Linked DNA regions of Sinorhizobium meliloti. The protein of the gene in region 1 interacts with the protein of each later gene in a pairwise test. Links are inferred from orthologs where the notes say so. Each region holds a gene or a part of one and is shown on either strand. Other genes may lie near its edges. The genes, in order: dnaE, dnaQ and JOH52_RS06710.

Region 1 (8,674 bases):
AACAGTGCCCCGAAGTCCGGCCGGCGATCGGCCCGCACCATCTCAAATTTAACAGCGATATCCAAAACAGCCTCCAGCCGCCGCCTTGAGACTCAGCAGCGTAGAGCGTAAAGTCGCCGCGTTCAACATTTGTTCCGGATATGATCGACAGCGCCGCCCCACCCTCCGGCTTCTGCCGTGATTGCCTCAAGGAGCAAGCCGCCCAATCACGGCGGTGCCTCGCCTGCGGCAGTCCGCGGCTCCTCCGGCACTCCGAACTCTACCGGTTGACCCTCGCGCATATCGACTGCGATGCCTTCTATGCCTCGGTCGAGAAGCGCGACAATCCGGAGCTCGCCGACAAGCCCGTGATCATCGGCGGCGGTAAGCGTGGCGTCGTCTCCACGGCCTGTTACATTGCCCGCATCCATGGCGTGCGCTCCGCCATGCCTATGTTCAAAGCCCTCGAAGCCTGCCCGCAGGCCGTGGTGATCAAGCCCGACATGGAGAAATATGTGCGCGTCGGGCGCGAGGTCAGAGCGATGATGCAGGAGCTGACGCCTCTCGTGCAGCCGCTGTCGATAGATGAGGCCTTTCTCGATCTGAGCGGCACCGAGCGGCTTCACCACGATCCGCCCGCCCGAACGCTTGCCCGCTTCGCCAAGCGTGTAGAGCAGGAAATCGGCATCACCGTTTCCGTCGGGCTTTCCTACTGCAAATTCCTGGCCAAGGTCGCCTCGGACCTTCAGAAGCCCCGCGGCTTTTCGGTCATCGGCCAGGCCGAAGCCGCCGACTTCCTGAAAGCCAAGCCCGTTACCCTCATCTGGGGCGTCGGCAAGGCCTTCGCCGCCACGCTCGAAAGGGACGGAATCCGCGCGATCGGGCAGCTCCAGACGATGGAAGAGGCGGACCTCATGCGCCGCTACGGCACGATGGGCCGGCGGCTCTACCGGCTTTCGCGCGGCCTGGACGAAAGGTCCGTGGAGATCGACGGAGAAGCGAAGAGCGTCTCCTCCGAGACGACCTTCAACGACGACCTGGCGCGCCAGGAGGACCTCGTAGCGCATCTGAGGGGCCTCAGCGAACAAGTGGCATTCCGCTTGCGAAAATCCGCGCTGGCAGGGCAGACGGTGGTGCTGAAGCTCAAGACCGCGGACTTCAAGACCCGAACGCGCAACCGCCGGTTGGAAAGCCCGACCCGCCTGGCCGACCGCATCTTCCGCACCGGCCTGCAGCTGCTCGAGAAGGAGGTAGACGGGACGAAATACCGGCTGATCGGCATCGGCGTCAGTGATCTGGTCGATCCCGATCTCGCCGATCCGCCGGATCTTGTCGATCCGCAGGCCTCCCGGCGTGCCGCCGCCGAGGACGCGATCAACAGGCTGCGCGACAAGTTCGGAAAGACAAGCGTCGAGACCGGCTACACATTCGGCAAGGGGCGGCGCGGACAATAGCCGTTACGGTTGCCCGACCGGACGGCTCCCGCATCGTATGGGGCAATTCCTTAAAGATTGAACGGTAGCCTGCTTCCACGGCTCCGTCGTCCGTCTTGCGGTGCCGCCACTGTCTGAACGAGGGTAGGTGTTGCGTTTCGCTCTCCGGATGGGATTCGCGGTTTTCGTCATGGCGTCGCCGTCCGCGCTTGCGGCCGGCGCCAAGACGCCGTTGCAGGTCGTCGTATCGAGGGATCAGCAGTCCCTCGTCGTCTATGACGGCGACACGGTGGTCGCCACGTCGAAAGTGTCCACAGGAAAGGCCGGGCACGCAACGCCGACGGGCATTTTCTCGATCCTGGAGAAGCGCCGACGTCACGAGTCGAACATCTATTCGAATGCGCCGATGCCGTTCATGCAGCGGCTTACCTGGTCCGGCATTGCGCTGCACGGCTCAAACCATGTACCGGATTATCCGGCTTCGCACGGTTGCGTGCGGCTGCCGGGCAAATTCGCGGCGAGCCTGTTCAAGATGACGGGCTACGGCATGCATGTGGTCATATCGGATCGGCAGATCGCCCCGGTCGAGGTCGCGAGCGAAATGCTGTTCCAGCCAAGCGAGTCGCGACCGAAGGGACCTGCCCTGTCGGACGTCCCCCTGCGGCCGGCGATCGGGGAGTTCAACCAGAGCGCAGTTGAAGTCGCCATGACCGACAAACGCCCCTCGCCCGTCGCATCCGACGAGGAGAAGGTCCCGATACGCATTCTGATTACCCGGCGCGGTACGCAAGAGAGCGTGCGCGACCTCCAGACGCTCCTTAATACGCTCGGCTACGATGCGGGCCTGCCGGATGGCTTCAGCGGTCCGGCGACGGCCGCCGCTATCGAAGCGTTCCAGAGGGCCGAAGGGCTGCCCGTCGAAGGCAAGATAACGCCGGAGTTGATCGAAGCCGTCTTCCGCAAGGCGGGCCACAGCGCACCGCTGAATGGCGTATTGCGGGTGCGCCGGCAATTCCAGCCGGTTTTCGAGGCCGAGGTCGCCATCGCAGAACCGGAAATGGCCCTCGGAACACATTTACTGCAGTTCCAGGATCTCGACACGAACACCGGACAGGGCAAGTGGTTCGGCATGTCGCTCGAGAACAGGCTGCCGAAAACGACCAAGAAGCGACTTGGCATCACAGCGGAAGGCGAGCCAGACCGGCCCGGCGCACTGGAGCGAACGTTGAGCCGCATCACCGTACCCAAAGACGCTCGCGAACGCCTCGCCGGCCTCCTTGCAAACGGCTCGTCACTCTCGATCACCGATACCGAATCGGGGCTGGAGACCGGCGAGGGAACGGATTTCATCACCGTGACGAGGGAGCGGCGCGGGTGAGGAATGGGGTGATTTCCGCACCCTGGTTTGCCCCTCATCCCCCTGCCGGGACCTTCTCCCCGCAAGCGGGGCGAAGGGACAAGCGGCAAGCGCCCGCTTTCGACGGAGTGATTTAAGGGCTGTTGAGATTCGGGATACCCGCCGCGGCTTATTTGATCTCCTCATTCCTGTGCTCGTCACAGGAATCCAGCCAGCCCAAGTCCTTGGGCTGGAAGAACTCTTCCCCGCGCCGCAGACGCGACGCTGCTGCATCTCTGTGACAAGCACAGAGAACAGACCTTAAACCAGCTCGACGTCCACCACTCCGGGAGCGGAGCGAAGGGCGGCGGCGATCTCGGGTGAGATCCGGTATTTCTCGTTGAGCTCGACTTCGATCTCCCGCTGTCCGTTGTCCTTGATGACGATAAAGGAAACCAGGCCGTCCCCCTTGGCGTTCAGATGCGAGGCGATGGAGCGCAGCGGTCCGCAGTCGCGCACATAGACGCGCAAGGCCTTCTGCATCTGCAGCGATTCCTCCTCGAGCGAACGCAGGGTTCGGATACGAAGGCCGATCCCTTCCGGCCGCTCTTCGGCGTCGACCGTCATCACCAGCGATTTGCCGGGCTCCAGAAGATCGCGATACTGGTTCAGCATTTCGGAGAAGAGCACGGCCTCGAACTGGCCCGAAGCGTCCGAGAAGGCGACGATCCCCATCTTGTTGCCGGTGCGCGTCTTGCGTTCCTGCTTCGACGTCACCGTACCGGCGAGGCGGCCCGCCGCCGCTCCCTTTTTCACGGCTGCCGAGAAATCCGCAAATGTCTGCACGCGCATCTTCGCGAGCAGATTATTGTAGGTGTCGAGCGGATGGGCGGAGAGATAGAAGCCCAAGACCTGGAACTCGCGATGCAGCTTCTCCGAGGCGAGCCACGGCGTATAGGGCGGGAGCGCTATCTTCTCGGGCCCCGTCGCGGCCCCCGCGCCGAACATGTCGCTCTGGCCGCTCACCTTGTTTTCCTGGGCGCGCTGCGCGAAACCGAGGATGCGATCGAGCCCGCCGATGAGCTCCGCCCGGTCGTAGCCGAAGCAGTCGAAAGCACCGGCGGCGATCAGACTTTCGAAAACCCGTCGGTTCAAGAGCTTCGGATCGATCCTCAGGCAGAAGTCTTCGAGACTTGCGAAGGGTCGATCGCCACGCACGGCGACGATGTGGTCGACGGCAGACTCGCCGACGCCCTTTAGGGCGGCGAGCGAGTAATAGATGCGGTTGTCGCCGGTTTCGAAGTGGCGGTGGGAGGTCTGCACGGACGGCGCGACCACCTGAATGCCGAGGCGCATCGCGTCCTGACGGAAATCGTTGATCTTGTCCGTGTTCGACATGTCGAGCGTCATCGACGCTGCGAGGAACTCGACCGGATAATGCGCCTTCATGTAGGCGGTCTGGTAGGAGACGATGGCGTAGGCGGCGGCATGCGACTTGTTGAAGCCGTAATTGGCGAACTTGGCAAGAAGGTCGAAGATCAGGTCGGCCTGCGGCTTCGAGACGCCATTCTTGACGGCGCCATCGACGAAGCGGGCGCGTTGCTTGTCCATCTCCGCCTTGATCTTCTTGCCCATGGCGCGGCGCAGGAGGTCAGCCTCGCCGAGCGAATAGCCCGAGAGCACCTGAGCGATCTGCATCACCTGCTCCTGGTAGACGATGACGCCCTGCGTCTCCTTGAGCAGGTAATCGATCTTCGGATGGATCGATTCGATCTCCTCCTCGCCGTGCTTGCGGGCGTTGTAGACCGGGATGTTCTCCATCGGACCCGGGCGATAGAGCGCCACGAGCGCGATGATGTCCTCGATGCAGTCCGGGCGCATGCCGATCAGCGCCTTGCGCATGCCGGCGCTTTCCACCTGGAACACGCCGACCGTCTCGCCACGCGAAAGGGTCTCGTAGGTCTTCGGATCGTCGAGCGGAATGCTTGCGAGGTCGATATGGATGCCGCGCTTGCCGACGAAGTCGATGGCGGTCTTCAGAACGGTCAGCGTCTTCAGGCCAAGGAAGTCGAACTTCACGAGACCCGCCTGCTCGACCCATTTCATGTTGAACTGGGTCACCGGCATGTCGGAGCGCGGATCGCGGTACATCGGCACGAGCTGCGAGAGCGGCCTGTCGCCGATGACGATGCCGGCCGCGTGCGTCGAGGCGTGGCGGTAAAGCCCCTCGATCTTCTGGGCAATGTCGAGGAGACGGGCAACGACCGGCTCCTTCTCCGCCTCTTCCCGCAGGCGCGGTTCCTCCTCGATCGCCTTGGAAAGCGGCGTCGGGTTGGCGGGATTGTTCGGCACCAGCTTGCAGATCTTGTCGACCTGGCCATAGGGCATTTCCAGCACGCGGCCGACGTCGCGCAGTGCTGCACGCGCCTGCAGCGATCCGAAGGTGATGATCTGCGCCACCTGCTCGCGGCCGTATTTCTGCTGCACGTAGCGGATGACCTCCTCGCGCCGGTCCTGGCAGAAATCGATGTCGAAGTCGGGCATCGACACGCGTTCGGGGTTGAGGAAGCGCTCGAAAAGCAGCGAGAAGCGCATCGGATCGACATCGGTGATCGTCAGGGCATAGGCGACCAGCGAGCCGGCACCCGAGCCGCGGCCCGGCCCGACCGGAATGTCATGCTGCTTGGCCCATTTGATGAAGTCCGCAACGATGAGGAAGTAGCCCGGAAACTTCATCCGCTGGATAACGCCGAGTTCGAAGGCCAGCCGCTCCCGATAGTCCTCTTCCTTGTAGCCGGGCGCCATGCCGAGCTTGGCAAGGCGTTCCTCCAGCCCCTCCTCCGCCTGCCGGCGCAGTTCCGCTACCTCCGCGCGTTCAGCCTCCTCCGGATCATCCGAAGCGCCGGTAAAGCGCGGCAGGATCGGTCCGCGGGTCTTCAACATGAAGGAGCACCGCCGCGCCACCTCGATCGTATTCTCCAATGCCTCGGGCAGATCCGCAAAGAGCGCCGCCATCTCCTTGCGGCTCTTCAGGTAATGATCCGGGGTCAGACGGAAACGGCTGTCGTCGGACACCATCGCATTGTGAGCGACGGCCATCAGCGCATCGTGGGCATCATAGTCGGACGGCGACGGGAAAAACGCCTCGTTGGTGGCGACGAGCGGAATGTCGAGCCGATAGGCGAGATCGATCATGCGGTTCTCGTGACGCCGGTCGTAATTCCCGTGCCGCTGCAGTTCGACATAGAGGCGATCGCCGAAAAGCTCGATCAAGGCTTTTAGGCGCGCCTCGGCCAGAGCCGGCGAACCCGACTTCAGCGCCATATCGACCGGGCCGGCTCCCGCACCGGTGAGCGCGATCAGGCCGGTCGTGCCGCCAGCCGCAAGCCAGGAGCGGCTTATTCGCGTTTGCTGGTGACCCTCACCTTCGAGATAGGCGCGGCTCACGAGCTCGACGAGGCGGGCGTAACCGTCCTCGGTCGCCGCGATCAGCACGATCGCGGGAAGTTTGACGAACTGATGGGCGTGTCCGCGCCGCTCGCCTTCCGCCTCGTCTTCCATATCGATCGAGAGCTGGCAGCCGATGATCGGCTGCAATCCGTCGTCGGCGGCCTTCTGCGAGAATTCGAGTGCCGCGAAGAGATTATTGGTGTCGGCGATGCCGATCGCCGGCTGATCGTCGGCGACCGCCTTGCCGATGATCTTCTTCAGCGGCAAGGCGCCTTCCAGCAACGAATAGGCGGAATGCACCCGCAGGTGAACGAACTGCGGATCGGCCGCAGCCCCTGTGCCGTGCCCGATACCCTGCCCGATACCCTGGTTGCCTGTCATCGCCGCACTCCGATTCTTGTCCGGCGTCGAGGATATCCTGTTTCCCGTCCCAACTGTCCAGTCTCAAGGACGGGCCGCCGGGGTTTTTGCCCGGCTGTGGTGTTTACTGCGTGTTCGACAGGACGCGGAGCACGCTGGATAAATCCCGGTCACAGGCCGAGAGCGATTACCGAGATGCTCACGATGAAAAGGCTCATCGAGGCGAAGGCAGCAAGATCACGTACGAAATCAGCCATAACTTGTCTCCTTTCCGCTACTGTTCCCTTTTTGTTCTATTTCCGTTCGATAGTCAAGGAAGTCTGCATGGAAGACCCGCTATTCAGTGGCTATGGTTAATGTGCACCGACGGCCCCCATTCGCGCATGCGTTCCGAGGAGCGACACGCCTCGAACGGAACATGCAAGGAGCGCCAAGCGGTGACCGCGCCTCGAGCGAGATCGGGGCTGAATACGCGCGGCGGCGGCCGGACTATTTCAGTTCGACCACCTTGCCGTCCTCGATCGTCACGCGGCGATCCATGAGCGAAGCGAGTTCGTGATTGTGGGTGGCGATCAGCGCCGCGAGCCCGGACTGGCGCGCCAGGGCTTCCAGCGCCTCGAATACATAGCCGGCCGTCTCGGGGTCGAGGTTGCCGGTCGGCTCGTCCGCCAAAAGGATGAGCGGCGCATTGGCGACCGCCCTGGCGATGGCGACGCGCTGCTGCTCGCCGCCGGAAAGCTCGGTCGGGCGGTGGCTGCCGCGATGGCCGATGCGCATATAGTCCAGAAGGGCCGATGCCCGCTCCGCCGCCTCGGCCTTGGGCAATCCGGCGATCAGTTGCGGCATCATGATGTTCTCCAGCGCCGAGAATTCCGGCAGGAGATGGTGGAACTGATAGACGAAGCCGATCTCGTTGCGGCGGATTGCCGTTCGCCGGTCGTCGCTGAGTCCGTTGCATGAGGTGCCGTTCACGAGCACCTCGCCCTCATCCGGGTGTTCGAGCAGCCCGGCGATATGAAGCAATGTCGACTTTCCGGTACCGGACGGTGCCACGAGGGCGACTGTCTCGCCGCTTCGCAACGTCAGGTCGGCTCCCTTGAGGATCGGCAGAAACGTGTCGCCCTCGCCATAATGCCGCTCGATGCCGGAGAGCTGCAGTGCCACGCGCGCATTCATTTAAGCTGTTGTCCTTGTTATTCGTACCGCAGGGCCTGCACCGGATCGAGGCGCGAGGCGCGCCAGGCCGGGAAGATCGTGGCAAGGAAGGAAAGCGCAAGCGCCATGACGACGACGGTGACGGTCTCGTCGGCATTCATGTCGGCCGGAAGCTGGCTGAGGAAATAGAGCTCCGGATCGAAGAGCGTGGCGCCGGACACCCAGGAGAAGAACTGGCGGATCGACTCGATGTTGAGGCAGACGACCACCCCGAGGGCGACGCCGGCGATGGTTCCCGTAACCCCGATTGCGGCGCCGGTCATGAAGAAGATGCGCATCACCGAACCGGAGGTCGCGCCCATCGTCCTGAGGATCGCGATATCGCTGCCCTTGTCCTTCACCAGCATGATCAGACCGGAGATGATGTTCAGCGCTGCGACCAGCACGATCAGCGTCAGGATCATGAACATCACGTTCCGTTCCACCTCGAGCGCGGAAAAGAACGTCCTGTTGCGTTCGCGCCAGTCGGTAATGAATATCTGCCGGCCGGCGGCGTCCTCCACCGGCTTGCGAAGCTCGTCGACCGCGTCCGGATGCTCGGCGAATATCTCGATCGACTGAACGAGGCCTTCGGCGTTGAAATAGAGCTGCGCTTCCTCGAGCGGCATGAAGATGATGGTCGCGTCGTATTCCGACATGCCCATCTCGAAGATGGCCGAGACGGTATAGGCCTTGACCCTCGGATTCATGCCCATCGGCGTGACGTCGCCGTTCGGCGAGGTGAGCGTGATCGTCCCGCCCACCCGGATGCCCAGCTGCTCGGCCATGCGCGAGCCGATGGCGACGCCGCTGCCCGACGCGAAGCCGACGAGGTCGCCGGACTGAATATGCTCGGAGATCGACTTCAGCTTGGTGAGGTCGTCGGCGCGTATCCCGCGAACGAGCGCACCCGTCGACGCAT
Region 2 (7,363 bases), 2.4 Mb from region 1 along the record:
AAGCTTCCGGCCTTCGCGCGCACCGCCCTGTATTCGGGGAGATAGCGTCCCGCTTGTCGCATCAGCCAGATGGGGGGAGGGGTGAGCGCTCTCCCGCTCAAAACCTCCAGCACTTTGCGATGCGTTTCGCTCACTTGCCGCTTCCTAATCTAAAAATAAAACTGAATTTATAAGGTTTCTATTTCTTAGAGTCGGTGGGTATCAAGGATTAAAATCAATCCTCATCCTATCCAGTCCGCGTCAATCTCCGGCAAAGAGGCGGGAGAGATTCCGGCCGAATTGCGCGGTAAGCGGGGAAACCCGGTAAAACACTGCAGAGTCAGCCCCTTGCCGGCGATCGGGAGTTTGCGGTTCCTGTGGATGAGGAGTCGATCTGCGTGACAATTTGTCGTGGCCATGAGTCTTGTCCACATGCCCGGGCAAGAGATTTCCGGTTAGGTGTCAGATGTGAACAAGTCGCCGCTTTTCCACTTGCCTGAAGCCAGGCGCCGCCGTTAGCTGTTTTTGTCCCGCCTTATCAACAGACCGCGGAGAATTGCGTGGAGAACCGCAAAAACTACTTCCATCTGCATTTGATCTCCGATTCGACCGGCGAAACTCTGATCGCCGCCGGCCGAGCGGCTGCTGCGCAATTCCAGTCCTCCCATGCGCTGGAACACGTCTATCCGCTGATCCGCAACCGGAAGCAGCTGATGCAGGTCATGGACGCGGTCGACGGGGCACCGGGAATCGTACTCTACACGATCGTCGACCGGGAACTTGCCGGCCTCATCGATCAGAGATGCCGCGAGATCGGCGTGCCCTGCGTCTCGGTCCTCGACCCGATCATTGAACTTTTCCAATCCTATCTCGGCTCGCCCTCGCGCCGCCGCTCGGGTGCGCAGCATGTCATGGATGCCGAATATTTCGCCCGGATCGAGGCGTTGAACTTCACGATGGATCATGACGACGGTCAGGTCCCCTCCGATTTCAACGAGGCGGATGTGGTCCTTGTGGGCGTGAGCCGCACGTCGAAAACACCGACGAGCATCTATCTCGCCAATCGCGGTATAAAGACGGCCAACATACCGATCGTGCCGGGCGTGCCCCTGCCCGATGCGCTCCTGAAGGCGACGAAACCACTCATCGTCGGGCTTATCGCTTCGGCCGAGCGTCTCTCCCAGGTGCGCCAGCATCGCGTGCTCGGAACGACGCAGAGCTTCCACGGGGAAGACTATACCGATCGGGCGGCGATCGCCGAGGAGCTTAAATATGCCCGCTCGCTTTGCGCGCGCAACAACTGGCCGCTGATCGACGTAACGCGGCGCTCGATAGAGGAGACTGCCGCAGCAATCGTTGCCTTGCGGCCGCGGCTTAGATAGAGCGAACCGCGAGAACAGCTTGCAGGTCGCGAACACGGAACCGGAAAATGAAACCCTTGCTCATATTGGCCTCGGCCAGTCCTTTTCGTCGCGCTCTGCTTTCCAATGCAGGACTGGCCTTCGAGGCCCGGGCCGCCGCGATCGACGAGCGTGCGCTCGAGCAGCCGCTGGAAGCGTCTGGCGCTTCGCCGGCTGATGTCGCGCTGGCGCTGGCCGAAGCCAAGGCGAAGGATGTCGCACGATATTTTTCGGACGCCCTTGTCATCGGTTCGGATCAGACGATGTCGCTTGGAACCCGCGTCTATCACAAGCCCCGGGACATGACGGAAGCCGCCGAACATCTCCGGTCGCTCTCGGGCAGGATGCACAGTCTCAACAGCGCGATCGTTCTCGTGCGCAACGACGAGGTCGTTTGGCGGCACGTCTCGACTGCGAACATGACCGTGCGGCCATTGAGCGACGGCTTCATCGATCGGCATCTTGCAAAGGTGGGCGAGAAGGCGCTGACAAGCGTCGGCGCCTATCAGCTCGAAGGCGAGGGCATCCAGCTCTTCGAGAGGATCGAGGGCGATTATTTCACCATACTCGGCCTGCCGATGCTGCCGCTTCTCTCCAAACTACGCGAACTGGGTGCGATCGATGCATGATTCACGTGAAACATTTGTTAACCATGCCTTTGTCACCGGCTATCCGGTGAAGCATTCGCGATCGCCGCTCATTCATGGCCATTGGCTGAAACAGTTCGGAATTCGGGGGAGCTACCGGGCCCACGAAGTTACGCCCGAGGCCTTTCCCGATTTCATGCGGCAGATCAAGGAAGGAAGAACCGACTTCTGCGGCGGCAATGTCACGATTCCGCATAAGGAGGCCGCCTTCCGGCTGGCCGATCGGCCGGACGAACTGAGCGCCGAACTCGGAGCGGCCAACACGCTCTGGCTCGAGAATGGAAAAATCCGCGCGACGAACACCGACGGGCGTGGCTTCGTCGCCAATCTGGACGAGCGCGCCAAAGGATGGGACCGAATCTCGGCCGCGGTGATTCTCGGTGCCGGCGGCGCCAGCCGGGCCGTGATACAGGCGATCCGCGACCGCGGGGTCAAGACGATCCATGTGGTGAACCGCACGCCCGAGAGGGCGAGGGAACTGGCCGATCGCTTCGGCACGGCGGTGCACGCACATTCGATGGCGGCGCTTCCCGAAGTCGTTTCCGGCGCCGGCCTCTTCGTCAACACGACGTCGCTCGGCATGGACGGCGAGCCGGCGCCGGCGATCGACTTTTCGGGCCTGGCACCCGACGCCGTCGTCACCGACATCGTCTATGTGCCATTGAAGACGCCGCTGTTGCGGCAGGCGGAAGAGCAGGGCTTCCGCATCGTCGACGGACTTGGCATGCTTCTCCATCAGGCAGTGCCCGGATTTGAAAAATGGTTCGGTCTGAGGCCGGTCGTCGACGAAACGCTAAGACAGATCATCATCAGCGATATGGACAGGCACGCATGATCATCGTCGGGCTTACCGGCTCCATCGGAATGGGAAAATCGACTGCTGCGGGCATGTTCCGGGAACTCGGCGTGCCGGTAAACGATGCCGACGAAGTGGTGCATATGCTCTATAGCGGCGAAGCGGTGGCTCCGGTCGAAGCGGCCTTTCCGGGCGTCGCCAAGGGCGGGGTCATCGACCGGGCCGAGCTTTCGCTGCGGCTTGTTGCGGCACCCGAGCGGCTGGCCGAGCTGGAACGGATCGTCCATCCGCTGGTGCGCGCCAAGGAGCAGGAGTTCGTTGCGCGGCACAGAGCGGACGGTGCACCTTTCGTGCTGCTCGATATTCCGCTCCTCTTCGAGACCAAGGCCGAGGCGCGCCTCGACCGCATCGTCGTCGTGACCTGCGATCCGGAGATGCAGAGGGAACGCGTCATGAAGCGCCCGGGCATGACCGCCGAGAAGTTTGCGATGATCCTCAAGCGGCAGGTGCCCGACAGCGAGAAGCGCGCCCGCGCCGACTATATCGTCGACACAAGCGACAGCTTCGACGTCACGCGGCAGCAGATCCGTGCGATCGTCGATGATTTGCGGGCCGGTTAGTTAGCGCACTTTCAGGAAAAGTGTCAGTGTCTCCGTCCGGAGGCGACTTCGAAGAGCTAGATCGCTTCGCGAACCGATGCGCTATCATCGGTGCAAACCTGGCACTGAAGCTTCAAATGACGGCGAAATGCCATTAAGAATGGAGGTCGGCTTCGGGTGATTCGCCCCGAAACAGCGTCCACAGGGCTCCCGTATGCGTGAAATCATCTTTGATACGGAAACGACCGGCCTCGACAACCGCGAGGACCGGGTGATCGAGATCGGCGGTATCGAGCTCGAGAACCAGTTTCCGACGGGGCGCACGATCCATATCTATATCAATCCGGGGGAGCGCAAGGTTCACCCGGAAGCGCTGGCCGTCCACGGTATCACCGACGAGTTCCTGAAGGACAAGCCGCCCTTCGCCGATGTCGCCCAGGAAATCGTCGATTTCTTCGGCGATGCCCGTTGGGTCGCCCACAACGCCACCTTCGACATCGGCTTCATCAATGCGGAGTTCGAGCGGCTCGGCCTGCCGCCGATCGGCAGCGACCGGGTTATCGACACTCTGGCTCTTGCCCGCCGCAAGCACCCGATGGGGCCGAATTCGCTCGATGCGCTCTGCCGTCGCTACGGTGTAGACAACTCCCATCGAACCAGGCACGGAGCCCTGCTCGACTCCGAGCTGCTGGCCGAGGTCTATATCGAGATGATCGGCGGGCGCCAGGCCGCGCTCGGTCTCGTGGTGACGGAGGCAGGTGACCGGCCGATCGAGGCTGACGACGGACCGGTCGTCGTGGTCACAAGGGAAAGGCCTCTACGGCCACGGCTGACGGAGGCCGAGATCGCCGCCCATGCGGCGCTCGTCGCGAAGATCGGCGCGAATGCGATCTGGTCGAAGTACAGCGAAGCCGATGACGTTCTCAGATCGGAAGCTGTCTAGGCCTATCCGTATTGCGGCGCCCGCGAGGTTTCTCAAGCCGAATCGCATAGACCGGGCACAAAAAACCCGGCTCGGTGAGCCGGGTCTTCCAATCATTCGGACCGATCAGTTGGCCGTGTCGTTGGTATTGGCCACCTGCGCGCGGACCTTTTCCTCGGCCATGCGCTGGGCAAACATCTGCGCGAAATCGATGGGATCGATCATCAGCGGCGGGAAGCCGCCGTTGCGGGTGGCGTCGGCTACGATCTGGCGCGCGAAGGGGAACAGGAGGCGCGGGCACTCGATGAAGAGCAGCGGCAGCATGTGCTCCTGCGGGAAGCCGGCAACGCGGAAGACGCCGCCATAGGCGAGCTCGACGTTGAAGAGCATCTTGTCGCCGTCCTTCGCCTGGGCGCTCAACGACAGGACAACGTCGAAATCATTCTCCGCCAGCGGATTGGCATTGACATTGACATTGATGTTGATCGACGGGGAGCGGTCGCGAGCCTGCAGCGAACGCGGTGCGCCGGGGTTCTCGAAGGAGAGGTCCTTGACGTACTGGGCCAGGATATTGAGCGACGGGCTCTGCTGCTGGGCACTGCCGTTGCCGTTGGATGCGGTATCAGTCGTCATAAGAGTTTCCTCGGACTTCGAATTGGTGAGGCCATCTAGCATTTAGGGCCTGGGCTTACAACCCTCGTGGCCCGGCCTGGCCCGACGCAGGAACACGTCCGACCCTTCTTTGGGAACCGGTATTATAGACCCGATTGGAGCCGGGATCAGAAAAAGTGAAGCTCGGATCAATGAGGCGGACGATCCGGCGGCGGGTCGTCTTCGTCCTTTGTCTTGCGCGAAAATTCGTCCTCGTCGAGATCGATCGTCAGCGGGCCGCGGCGCTGCTCGCGAGGGGTGCCAGCGGACTGGGGGCCAGCGGATTGGGGGCCAGAGGACTGAGGACCAGAGGATTGAGGGCCAGGGGATTGGCGCCTGGAGGAACGATAGAAGCCGGTTGCGCTGCTCAAAATCGTCATCCTTCTGCGCAGGAAGGCGGCGATGGCGCGCCGGACCGGGGGCAGAAAGATGAGAAGGCCGACGAGGTCGCTGATGAAACCGGGCACGATCAACAGGATAGCGGCGATGAAGATCAGCACACCGCCGAGAACGTCCAGCCCCGGATCGTTGCCCGTCCGCGCCGCCTCCTGCACGCGCCGGAGCACGCCGAATCCCTGGATGCGCAGGAGCATGATGCCGGCGACGGCACTTGCGAAAACGAGAAGAAGCGTCATCGCCACGCCGATCTCGCGCCCGACGGCGACGAAGCCTGCGATTTCCGCAAGCGGCAGCCCGAGAATGACGAGCGGGATCAGGAAACGCATCGCCCGTGCTCGCAAGAAGGTGAGTGCAATTGTCCGGTCTCCGGTTTATGGGTGCGACATCGTCGTTTGAATGGTCTATCCTTCCGGACTATATGGAACAGTACGAGAAATTCTAACAGCGGTTCCGGGTGGAAATGGGCTCTTTTGATTTCATCACATTTTTTTTCCTGATCGCTGCCGTGGTCATCTTCCTGCAATTGCGTAGCGTCTTAGGTCGCAGGACCGGCAGCGAGCGGCCTCCTTTCGATCCCTACTCTCCACGGGATATCGCTCAAGGGCCGGAAGCCAAGGATAACGGCAAGGTCGTTCAGCTTCCACGTCGCGAGACGGCGGAGGACGAGTCGCGCTATGCCGCGATCGAGATCGTCGCCAAGGCCGGAACTCCGCTGAATGCCCAACTCCGGGCAATGACCGACGCGGATCCCAACTTCAATCCGGCCGAATTCCTCAACGGTGCGAAGATGGCCTACGAGATGATCGTCATGGCCTTTGCCGACGGCGACCGCAAAACCCTCAAGGGTTTGCTGTCCCGCGAGGTCTACGAGGGCTTCGAGGCCGCGATTGCGGAGCGCGAGGCCAAGGGCGAGGTGGTCAAGTCGACCTTCGTCGGCATCGACAAAGCCGATATCGTGCACGCGGAGATCAAGGACGCCGAGGAAAACATAACGGTCAGGATCATCAGCCAGCTTATTTCCGCGACCTACGACAAGCAGGGGAAACTGGTCGACGGAGACGCCGATTCGGTTGCCGAAGTGAACGACCTGTGGACTTTTGCGCGCGATATCCGTTCACGCGACCCGAATTGGAAGCTGATCGCCACCGAATCGGAAAACTGACCGGGAAGCGGGCGGCCATGGCTTTTCATCTCGAGCCGGTCTCCTTTTCGGAGCTGCCCGGCTGGTCTGCGGACGACCCGGCGCCGGTGATCGCTTCGCTTCGGCGCTGTCACCGGCATGCAACGGAGGTGAAGCCGTACAAGACCGGCTCGCTCGGCATTTCGGTCGGCGACCTCCTGCCCGCCTTCGAGGCGGCGGGCAGCGATTTCTCCGATGCGGCGGCCGCACGCGCATTTTTCGAGGCCCAGTTCGTTCCGTTCCGAATCTGCCCGGAAGAGAAAAGGACCGGCTTCGTCACCGCTTTCTACGAACCCGCGATCGAGGTACGGGCTGGGCCGGATGCGGAGTTCCGCTTTCCCTTCTACCGGCGCCCCTCGGACCTCGTCGACATCGACGACACGAACCGGCCGGCAGGAATGGACCCTTATTTCGTCTTCGGCCGCCGTCGCGACGGCAGGATCGAGGAATTTCCGGATCGCCGTGCGATCGAAGAAGGATTTCTCTCCGGCCGCGGTCTGGAAATCGCCTATGCCCGCTCCAAGGTCGACGTGTTCTTCGTCCATGTGCAGGGCGCGGCGCGGTTGATCTATCCGGACGGATCGCGCCGCCGCATCACCTATGCCGCCAAAACCGGGCACCGCTTTTCCGCCGTCGGGAAACTGTTGATCGATCGCGGCGAGATCGATGCCGCCACCGTGTCGATGGCGAGCATTCGCGCCTGGCTGGCGGCCCATGCCGACAGGGCGGACGAGGTTCTGTGGCACAACCGGTCCTTCATCTTTTTCCGCGAGGCGCCGGTCGAGGAGGA
Region 3 (7,417 bases), 2.4 Mb from region 1 along the record:
CGCGGTTCTCGAAAGCGTGCTCGCGGAGATATGGGAGATGGAAGAGGTACTGCTCGCCGATGCACTCGTCGGCCCGCCGCACGAGATCTGGGCGCTGCGCCATGCGCTTTCGGAGGGCGTAAAACACCTCGGCAAGCTGATCGCCTTCGATCTCTCCTTCCGCAGGGGTGACATCATGGCCTTCTGCGACCATATGAAGACGGAAATGCCGGAAAAATTTCCGGGCGTCACGGTCTGCGATTTCGGCCATATCGGCGACGGCGGCGTTCACTTCAACCTGGTCGTCGCCAAGGATAGTCCGCTACTGGCCGATGCGACCTTCGAGCAGCGACTGCGCGAATGGGTCTTTGCGGTGGCGGTCGAGCAATATCACGGCAGCTTCAGCGCGGAACATGCGCTCGGCCGCCGCAACCAGGCTTTTTACGATCTCTACACGCCGGAAAAACTGAAGAACATGGCGGCCGGCCTCAAGACGCTCACCTCGCCGGGCAAGCTCGGCAGCGTGCGCTTCGGTTAGGTCATCGCGCCAGTTACAAGACGGGAGTCACCACATGAACATTGCAGCCAAGAAAATCGATGTCGCGAGCGAGGCAGCCGCGCTCCTCGATAAAATGGGCGTCGCCAAGGACCTCTACACCGGCGGCGACATGCCGTCCTTCAGCCCGGTCACCGGCGAGAAGATCGCAAGTCTCAAGACCGTATCTGCCGCTGAAGCCGCCGGCAAGATCGAGAAGGCCGACGAGGCTTTCCGCGCCTGGCGCCTCGTACCGGCGCCCAAGCGCGGCGAACTCGTCCGGCTTCTCGGCGAGGAACTGCGCGCCTTCAAGGCCGATCTCGGCCGCCTCGTCTCGATCGAAGCCGGCAAGATCCCGTCCGAGGGCCTCGGCGAAGTGCAGGAGATGATCGATATCTGCGATTTCGCCGTCGGCCTTTCCCGCCAGCTCTACGGCCTGACGATCGCCACCGAGCGTCCCGGCCACCGGATGATGGAAACCTGGCACCCGCTCGGTGTCGTCGGCATCATTTCCGCCTTCAACTTCCCCGTCGCGGTCTGGTCTTGGAATGCAGCGCTCGCGCTCGTCTGCGGCGACGCCGTCGTCTGGAAGCCGTCGGAAAAGACGCCGCTTACCGCGCTCGCCTGCCAGGCGATCCTGGAACGCGCCATCGCCCGTTTCGGCGACGCTCCGGAAGGCCTGTCGCAGGTCCTGATCGGCGACCGGGCGATCGGCGAGGTTCTCGTCGACCATCCGAAGGTGCCGCTGGTTTCGGCGACCGGCTCCACCCGCATGGGCCGCGAGGTCGGTCCGCGGCTTGCCAAGCGCTTCGCCCGTGCGATCCTGGAACTCGGCGGCAACAATGCGGGCATCGTCTGCCCGTCCGCCGATCTCGACATGGCGCTGCGCGCCATTGCTTTCGGCGCTATGGGCACCGCCGGGCAGCGCTGCACGACCCTGCGCCGCCTCTTCGTCCATGAAAGCGTCTACGACCAGCTCGTGCCGCGCCTGAAGAAAGCCTATCAGTCGGTTTCGGTCGGCAACCCGCTGGAATCGGCCGCACTCGTCGGCCCCCTCGTAGACAAGGCGGCCTTCGACGGGATGCAGAAGGCGATCGCCGAGGCAAAGAACCATGGCGGAGCCGTCACCGGCGGCGAGCGCGTCGAGCTCGGCCACGAGAACGGCTACTACGTCAAGCCGGCACTGGTCGAAATGCCGAAGCAGGAAGGCCCGGTTCTCGAGGAAACCTTCGCGCCGATCCTCTACGTCATGAAGTACAGCGACTTCGACGCGGTGCTCGCCGAGCACAATGCGGTTGCCGCCGGGCTTTCCTCCTCGATCTTCACCCGTGACATGCAGGAATCGGAACGCTTCCTCGCAGCCGACGGCTCGGATTGCGGCATCGCCAACGTCAATATCGGTACCTCCGGCGCCGAGATCGGCGGCGCGTTCGGCGGCGAAAAGGAGACCGGCGGCGGCCGAGAATCCGGCTCCGACGCCTGGAAGGCCTATATGCGGCGCGCCACCAACACGGTGAACTATTCGAAGGCTCTGCCGCTGGCGCAGGGCGTCTCTTTCGACATCGAATAATCGAACAGGATCGGCCATGACCATCAATGCAACGGTCAAGGAGGCGGGCTTTCAGCCCGCCTCGCGGATTTCCTCGATCGGAGTTTCGGAAATCCTGAAGATCGGCGCCCGCGCCGCCGCCATGAAGCGCGAAGGCAAGCCGGTGATCATCCTCGGCGCCGGCGAGCCGGATTTCGACACGCCGGAACACGTGAAGCAGGCCGCCTCGGATGCGATTCACCGCGGCGAGACGAAATACACCGCACTCGACGGCACGCCGGAACTGAAGAAGGCGATCCGCGAGAAATTCCAGCGCGAGAACGGGTTGGCCTACGAGCTGGACGAGATCACGGTCGCGACCGGCGCCAAGCAGATCCTCTTCAACGCCATGATGGCCTCGCTCGATCCGGGCGACGAGGTCATCATTCCGACGCCCTACTGGACCTCCTATTCGGACATTGTCCATATCTGCGAGGGCAAGCCGGTCCTGATCGCCTGCGACGCATCTTCCGGTTTCCGCCTGACGGCGGAAAAGCTTGAGGCGGCCATCACGCCGCGGACCCGATGGGTGCTCTTGAACTCGCCCTCCAATCCGTCGGGCGCCGCCTACAGTGCGGCCGACTACCGGCCGCTGCTCGAGGTACTTCTGAGGCACCCGCATGTCTGGCTGCTCGTCGACGACATGTATGAGCACATCGTCTATGACGGTTTCCGCTTCGTCACCCCGGCGCAGTTGGAGCCGGGCCTGAAGAACCGCACGCTGACCGTAAACGGCGTCTCGAAGGCCTATGCGATGACCGGCTGGCGGATCGGCTATGCCGGTGGCCCGCGCGAGCTCATCAAGGCGATGGCCGTCGTCCAGAGCCAGGCGACCTCATGCCCCTCTTCGATAAGCCAGGCGGCTTCGGTCGCGGCGCTCAACGGGCCGCAGGACTTCCTGAAAGAACGAACCGAGAGCTTCCAGCGCCGCCGCGATCTCGTGGTCAACGGCCTGAACGCGATCGACGGCCTCGACTGCCGCGTTCCCGAGGGTGCCTTCTACACCTTCTCCGGCTGCGCCGGCGTGCTCGGCAAGGTGACGCCATCAGGCAAGAGGATCAAAACGGATACGGACTTCTGCGCCTATCTTCTGGAAGACGCCCATGTCGCCGTCGTCCCGGGCTCGGCCTTCGGCCTCTCACCCTTTTTCCGCATCTCCTATGCAACATCGGAGGCGGAGCTGAAGGAGGCGCTCGAACGAATCGCTGCGGCTTGCGAGCGGCTTTCGTGAGCGGCTCGAATTGCCCCTCAACCGCCTGCCGGCACCTTCTCCCCGTTCCACGGGGAGAAGGGACTCGTGGCGCTCGCTCGTAACACCGCAACGGCTTCGGCAGGAAGGGGAGTAGCCCGCTTGTCCCTTCTCCCCGTCAGAACGGGGAAGAAGGTGCCGGCAGGCGGATGAGGGGCGTTCTTTCCCCTTCAAAACGTCGGCGGCGTACAGGCACTGATCACGTCGCAGGGCACCGGTCCGATACAGCGAAAGCGGTGCGGCCGCCGGCTTTCGAAATAATAGGCGTCGCCCGGCCCGAGGATGCGCCGCTCGTCATCGACGGTCACTTCGAGCCGGCCTGAAAGCACGATGCCGCCTTCCTCGCCCTCATGCACCAGCGGCACCTTGCCGGTATCCGCGCCCGGCTGGTAGCACTCCTTCAGGATCTGAAGGCTGCGGCCGAAAAGGTTGTCGCCGATCTGGCGATAGGAGATCGGTCCCTTGCCGATCTCCACCAGTTCCTCCGCCGCATAGAAAGCCCTGCGCGACTTCTCCGGCTCGAAGGAGAAGAACTCCGCAAGCCCGATCGGTATACCGTCGAGGATACGCTTCAGCGCCCCGACCGAGGGGTTCGATGCATTCGATTCGATCAGCGAGATGGTGGAGTTTGTAACCCCCGCCCGTTTGGCGAGTTCGCGCTGGGAAAGCTTGTGCCTCAGCCGCACCTGCCGCAGGCGGCTGCCGATATCGACGCTCATAGCGAACTCCGGTGTTGATGTTGTTTGAAATAGCGAAACTCTATCAAACTCCCTCGTGCAAATACAACGGCTTAGATGACCTTAGAAAAGGACTTGTTCGGAAATCCAAATCATGGCGTCAATCGGCTAACGACAGGAGGATGCCATGAACGCCCACAACAAGCCCAACGCTCCGGTTCTCGACAGCTACTGGATGCCCTTCACCGCCAACCGCCAGTTCAAGGCGGCACCCCGGCTGCTCGCCGCCGCCGAGGGCATGCACTACACCAGCGTCGACGGCCGGACGGTTCTCGACGGCACCGCCGGCCTCTGGTGCGTGAATGCCGGGCACGGCCGCCGGCAGATCGCCGCCGCGGTCGAGCGGCAGCTTTCGACCATGGACTTCGCGCCGTCCTTCCAGATGGGTCATCCGATCGCCTTCGACTTCGCCGAGCGGCTGGCCGAGATCGCGCCCGGCCCGGCTGGCACCAAGCTCGACCGGGTGTTCTTCACCGGCTCGGGCTCGGAATCCGTGGACACCGCGCTGAAGATGGCACTTGCCTATCAACGTTCGATCGGCCAAGGCACGCGCACCCGCCTCATCGGCCGCGAACGCGGTTATCACGGCGTCGGCTTCGGCGGCATCTCCGTCGGCGGCATCGTCAACAACCGCCGCGTCTTCCCGCAGCTTCCCGGGTCCGACCATCTGCGCCACACCCATGATCCGGCGAAGAACGCCTTCGTCAAAGGGCAGCCGGAGCATGGTGCGGAGCTTGCCGACGACCTCGAAAGGCTCGTGGCGCTCCACGGCGCCGAGACGATCGCCGCCTGCATCGTCGAGCCAGTCGCCGGCTCGACCGGCGTGCTGATCCCGCCGAAGGGCTATCTCGAGCGGCTGCGCGCGATCTGCGACAAGCACGGCATTCTCCTGATCTTCGACGAGGTGATCACCGGTTTCGGCCGGCTCGGTGCGGCCTTTGCGACCGACTATTTCGGCGTCACGCCGGACATCGTCACCACCGCAAAGGGGCTTACCAACGGTGCGATCCCGATGGGCGCTGTCTTTGCCAGCCGCAAGGTGCACGACGCGCTGATGCACGGCCCCGAAGGCCAGATCGAGCTCTTCCACGGCTATACCTATTCCGGCCATCCGGCCGCCTGTGCCGCCGGCATCGCCACGCTCGACATCTATCGCGACGAAGGCCTGATGACGCGCGCCGCCGAAATCGAGGGCGACTGGCACGAGGCGATGCATTCCATGAAAGGCCTGCCGCACGTCATCGACATCCGCACCATCGGCCTCATCGCCGGCATCGAGCTCCAGTCGCGCGACGGCGCGCCCGGCGCTCGCGCCTATGACGTCTTCGTCGATTGTTTCGAGCGGGGCCTGCTGATCCGCGTCACCGGCGACATCATCGCCTTCTCGCCGCCTCTGATCGCGGAAAAGCAGCATTTCGGCGAGATCGTCTCGATCCTTGCCGATGCGTTGAAGCGGGTGAAGTAACAGCGGTTCGCGCGCGGAATGACCCCTCCCCACGTTTGGGAGGGGCAATTTCAGGCCGTGCCATCCCCTTCCAGAAGTTCAGCGTATCAGGATCGCCCGCAGATCATTGACATTCGTCCCCGTCGGGCCGGGCACGAAGAGGTCGCCGCTGGCCGCGAAGGCCGTCCAGGCGTCATGGCCTGCGAGATGCGAACGGGGATCGGCGCCTGCCGCCCGCATCCGGCCAATGCTTGCGCCGTCGGCAAAGGCGCCGGCATTGTCCTCGGATCCGTCGATGCCGTCGGTGTCGGCGGCAAGCGCATCGATACCACCGATACCGTCGATGTCGAGCGCGAGCGACAGGAGGAATTCGCTGTTACGTCCGCCCTTACCGTAACGTTCGCCGGAAATCGTCACCGTCGTCTCGCCGCCGGAAAGCAGCACGACCGGCTTCGAAAAGGGACGGTTGCGCGAGGCCACTTCCCGCGCGAGCGCCGCATGCATGCGGCCGATGTCGCGCGCCTCGCCTTCGATCGCATCCGACAGGATCATCGCCTCGATGCCGCTTTCCCGCGCCCGTGCCGCCGCCGCTTCCAGCGAAACGCTCGCCGAGGCGATGACGTGGACTTCGTTGCCGGCGAATGCAGCATCGTCGGGCCGGGGTGCTCGCGCCGCATCGGAAGCGAGATGCGCCGTCACCCGTTCGGGCAGGGCGATAGCGTATCGCGCGACGATCTCGCGCGCCTCTTCGAGGCTGGATCGGTCGGCAACCGTCGGGCCCGAGGCGACGAAGGCCGGATTGTCGCCGGGCACGTCGGAGACGACGAGGCTCACGACCCGCGCCGGCGCGGCGGCAAGTGCAAGCCGCCCGCCCTTGATCCGCGAGACATGCTTGCGGACCACATTCATGGCGGAGATCGGCGCTCCGGAGGCAAGCAGCGCCTTGTTGACGGCGATCTCGTCTTCCAGGGTCAAGCCGCCGGGCGGGGCCGGCAGCAGAGCCGAGCCGCCGCCGGAGATGAGCGCCACCACGAGATCATCCGCCGTCAGTCCGCCGACCGTTTCGAGAAGCGCCGCGGAGGCGGCAAGCCCCGCCTCATCCGGCACCGGGTGAGCCGACTGCAGGACCCTGATCCGCCCGCATTTCTCGACGGGCCCGTGGCGGGCAACGACGGCGCCTGCGAGCGGCCCGTCCCAGAGCCGCTCGAAAGCGGCCGCCATCTGGCTCGCGGCCTTGCCGGCGCCGACCACGATCGTGCGGCCCTTCGGCCGCGCCGGAAGATGCGCCCGAATGGCTGCTTCAGGATCGGCCGCGGCGACGGCGGCCTCGAAGAGGGATATGAGAAAAGGGCGCGGCTCTATTGACGTCATGGAATCAGACCGGGATTTCTGGATAAGGACGAAGGCACCTTGGACGCCGCCTTCAGCCGCCGCAACGATTTTTCGAACGGCCGCCCGAAACTGCAACGCCCGATCGCTCCTTCAGCGGACCTCCGCGCGCGCCCGCGGGCGCGCGTCGTTGCGCTCGTGCTGGAACACGGCCGGGGGCAGCGGCGGCAATCCGCGGATGATGTCGGCCCCCTTCTCGCCCATCATGATCGTCGGGCCGTTGGTGTTGCAGGATGGGACCCGCGGCATTACCGAGCTGTCGCAGACGCGCAGGCCCTCGATCCCGCGAACCTTGAGCTCCAGGTCGACCACCGCCGCCGCGTCGGTCCCCATCTTGCAGGTGCCGACCGGGTGGTGGTCGGTCTTGGCGTTGGCGCAGCCATAGTCGAAGAGCTGCTCGTCGGTGCGGATGCCGTTGCCGGGCAAACGTTCATCGAGGACGAACGGCTTCAGCGCAGGCTGCTGCATGATTTCGCGCGCGATCTTCAAACCTTCG

The links.
Region 2: the proteins of dnaE (region 1) and dnaQ interact in binary tests that used the Escherichia coli proteins (3 or more experiments, as listed by UniProt). The link is inferred for Sinorhizobium meliloti from one-to-one orthologs.
Region 3: the proteins of dnaE (region 1) and JOH52_RS06710 interact in binary tests that used the Escherichia coli proteins (3 or more experiments, as listed by UniProt). The link is inferred for Sinorhizobium meliloti from one-to-one orthologs.

The regions. Positions count from the first base shown.
Region 1 is NZ_JAGIOS010000001.1:3,778,286-3,786,959, forward strand. The notes cover bases 2,870-6,932. They hold dnaE (DNA polymerase III subunit alpha), read right to left. Parts: upstream 6,580-6,932; coding sequence 3,070-6,579; downstream 2,870-3,069. Also shown: JOH52_RS18390 (DNA polymerase IV), read left to right, coding at 141-1,433; JOH52_RS18395 (L,D-transpeptidase family protein), read left to right, coding at 1,564-2,790; JOH52_RS18405 (ABC transporter ATP-binding protein), read right to left, coding at 7,048-7,734; JOH52_RS18410 (lipoprotein-releasing ABC transporter permease subunit), read right to left, coding at 7,752-8,674. UniProt on the Escherichia coli protein: DNA polymerase III is a complex, multichain enzyme responsible for most of the replicative synthesis in bacteria. This DNA polymerase also exhibits 3' to 5' exonuclease activity. The alpha chain is the DNA polymerase catalytic subunit.
Region 2 is NZ_JAGIOS010000001.1:1,348,883-1,356,245, reverse strand. Bases 2,748-5,499 are described here. They hold dnaQ (DNA polymerase III subunit epsilon), read left to right. Parts: upstream 2,748-3,635; coding sequence 3,636-4,364; downstream 4,365-5,499. Other genes in these bases: JOH52_RS06425 (FxsA family protein), read right to left, coding at 5,144-5,499; secB (protein-export chaperone SecB), read right to left, coding at 4,470-4,976; coaE (dephospho-CoA kinase), read left to right, coding at 2,858-3,442; JOH52_RS06445 (shikimate dehydrogenase), read left to right, coding at 2,748-2,861. In the rest of the region: hemE (uroporphyrinogen decarboxylase), read right to left, coding at 1-134; JOH52_RS06455 (pyruvate, water dikinase regulatory protein), read left to right, coding at 540-1,361; JOH52_RS06450 (Maf-like protein), read left to right, coding at 1,409-2,008; more of JOH52_RS06445, read left to right, coding at 2,001-2,747; more of JOH52_RS06425, read right to left, coding at 5,500-5,719; JOH52_RS06420 (Tim44/TimA family putative adaptor protein), read left to right, coding at 5,854-6,555; mltA (murein transglycosylase A), read left to right, coding at 6,573-7,363. UniProt on the Escherichia coli protein: DNA polymerase III is a complex, multichain enzyme responsible for most of the replicative synthesis in bacteria. The epsilon subunit contain the editing function and is a proofreading 3'-5' exonuclease.
Region 3 is NZ_JAGIOS010000001.1:1,417,341-1,424,757, reverse strand. What follows is about bases 1,411-4,216. They hold JOH52_RS06710 (pyridoxal phosphate-dependent aminotransferase), read left to right. Parts: upstream 1,411-2,100; coding sequence 2,101-3,333; downstream 3,334-4,216. Other genes in these bases: aptA (omega-aminotransferase AptA), read left to right, coding at 4,216-4,216; JOH52_RS06705 (cupin domain-containing protein), read right to left, coding at 3,522-4,070; amaB (L-piperidine-6-carboxylate dehydrogenase), read left to right, coding at 1,411-2,084. In the rest of the region: JOH52_RS06720 (FAD-binding oxidoreductase), read left to right, coding at 1-517; more of amaB, read left to right, coding at 552-1,410; more of aptA, read left to right, coding at 4,217-5,553; JOH52_RS06695 (glycerate kinase type-2 family protein), read right to left, coding at 5,632-6,999; JOH52_RS06690 (GMC family oxidoreductase), read right to left, coding at 7,015-7,417. UniProt on the Escherichia coli protein: Shows aminotransferase activity with methionine and histidine as substrates, and to a lesser extent also with phenylalanine.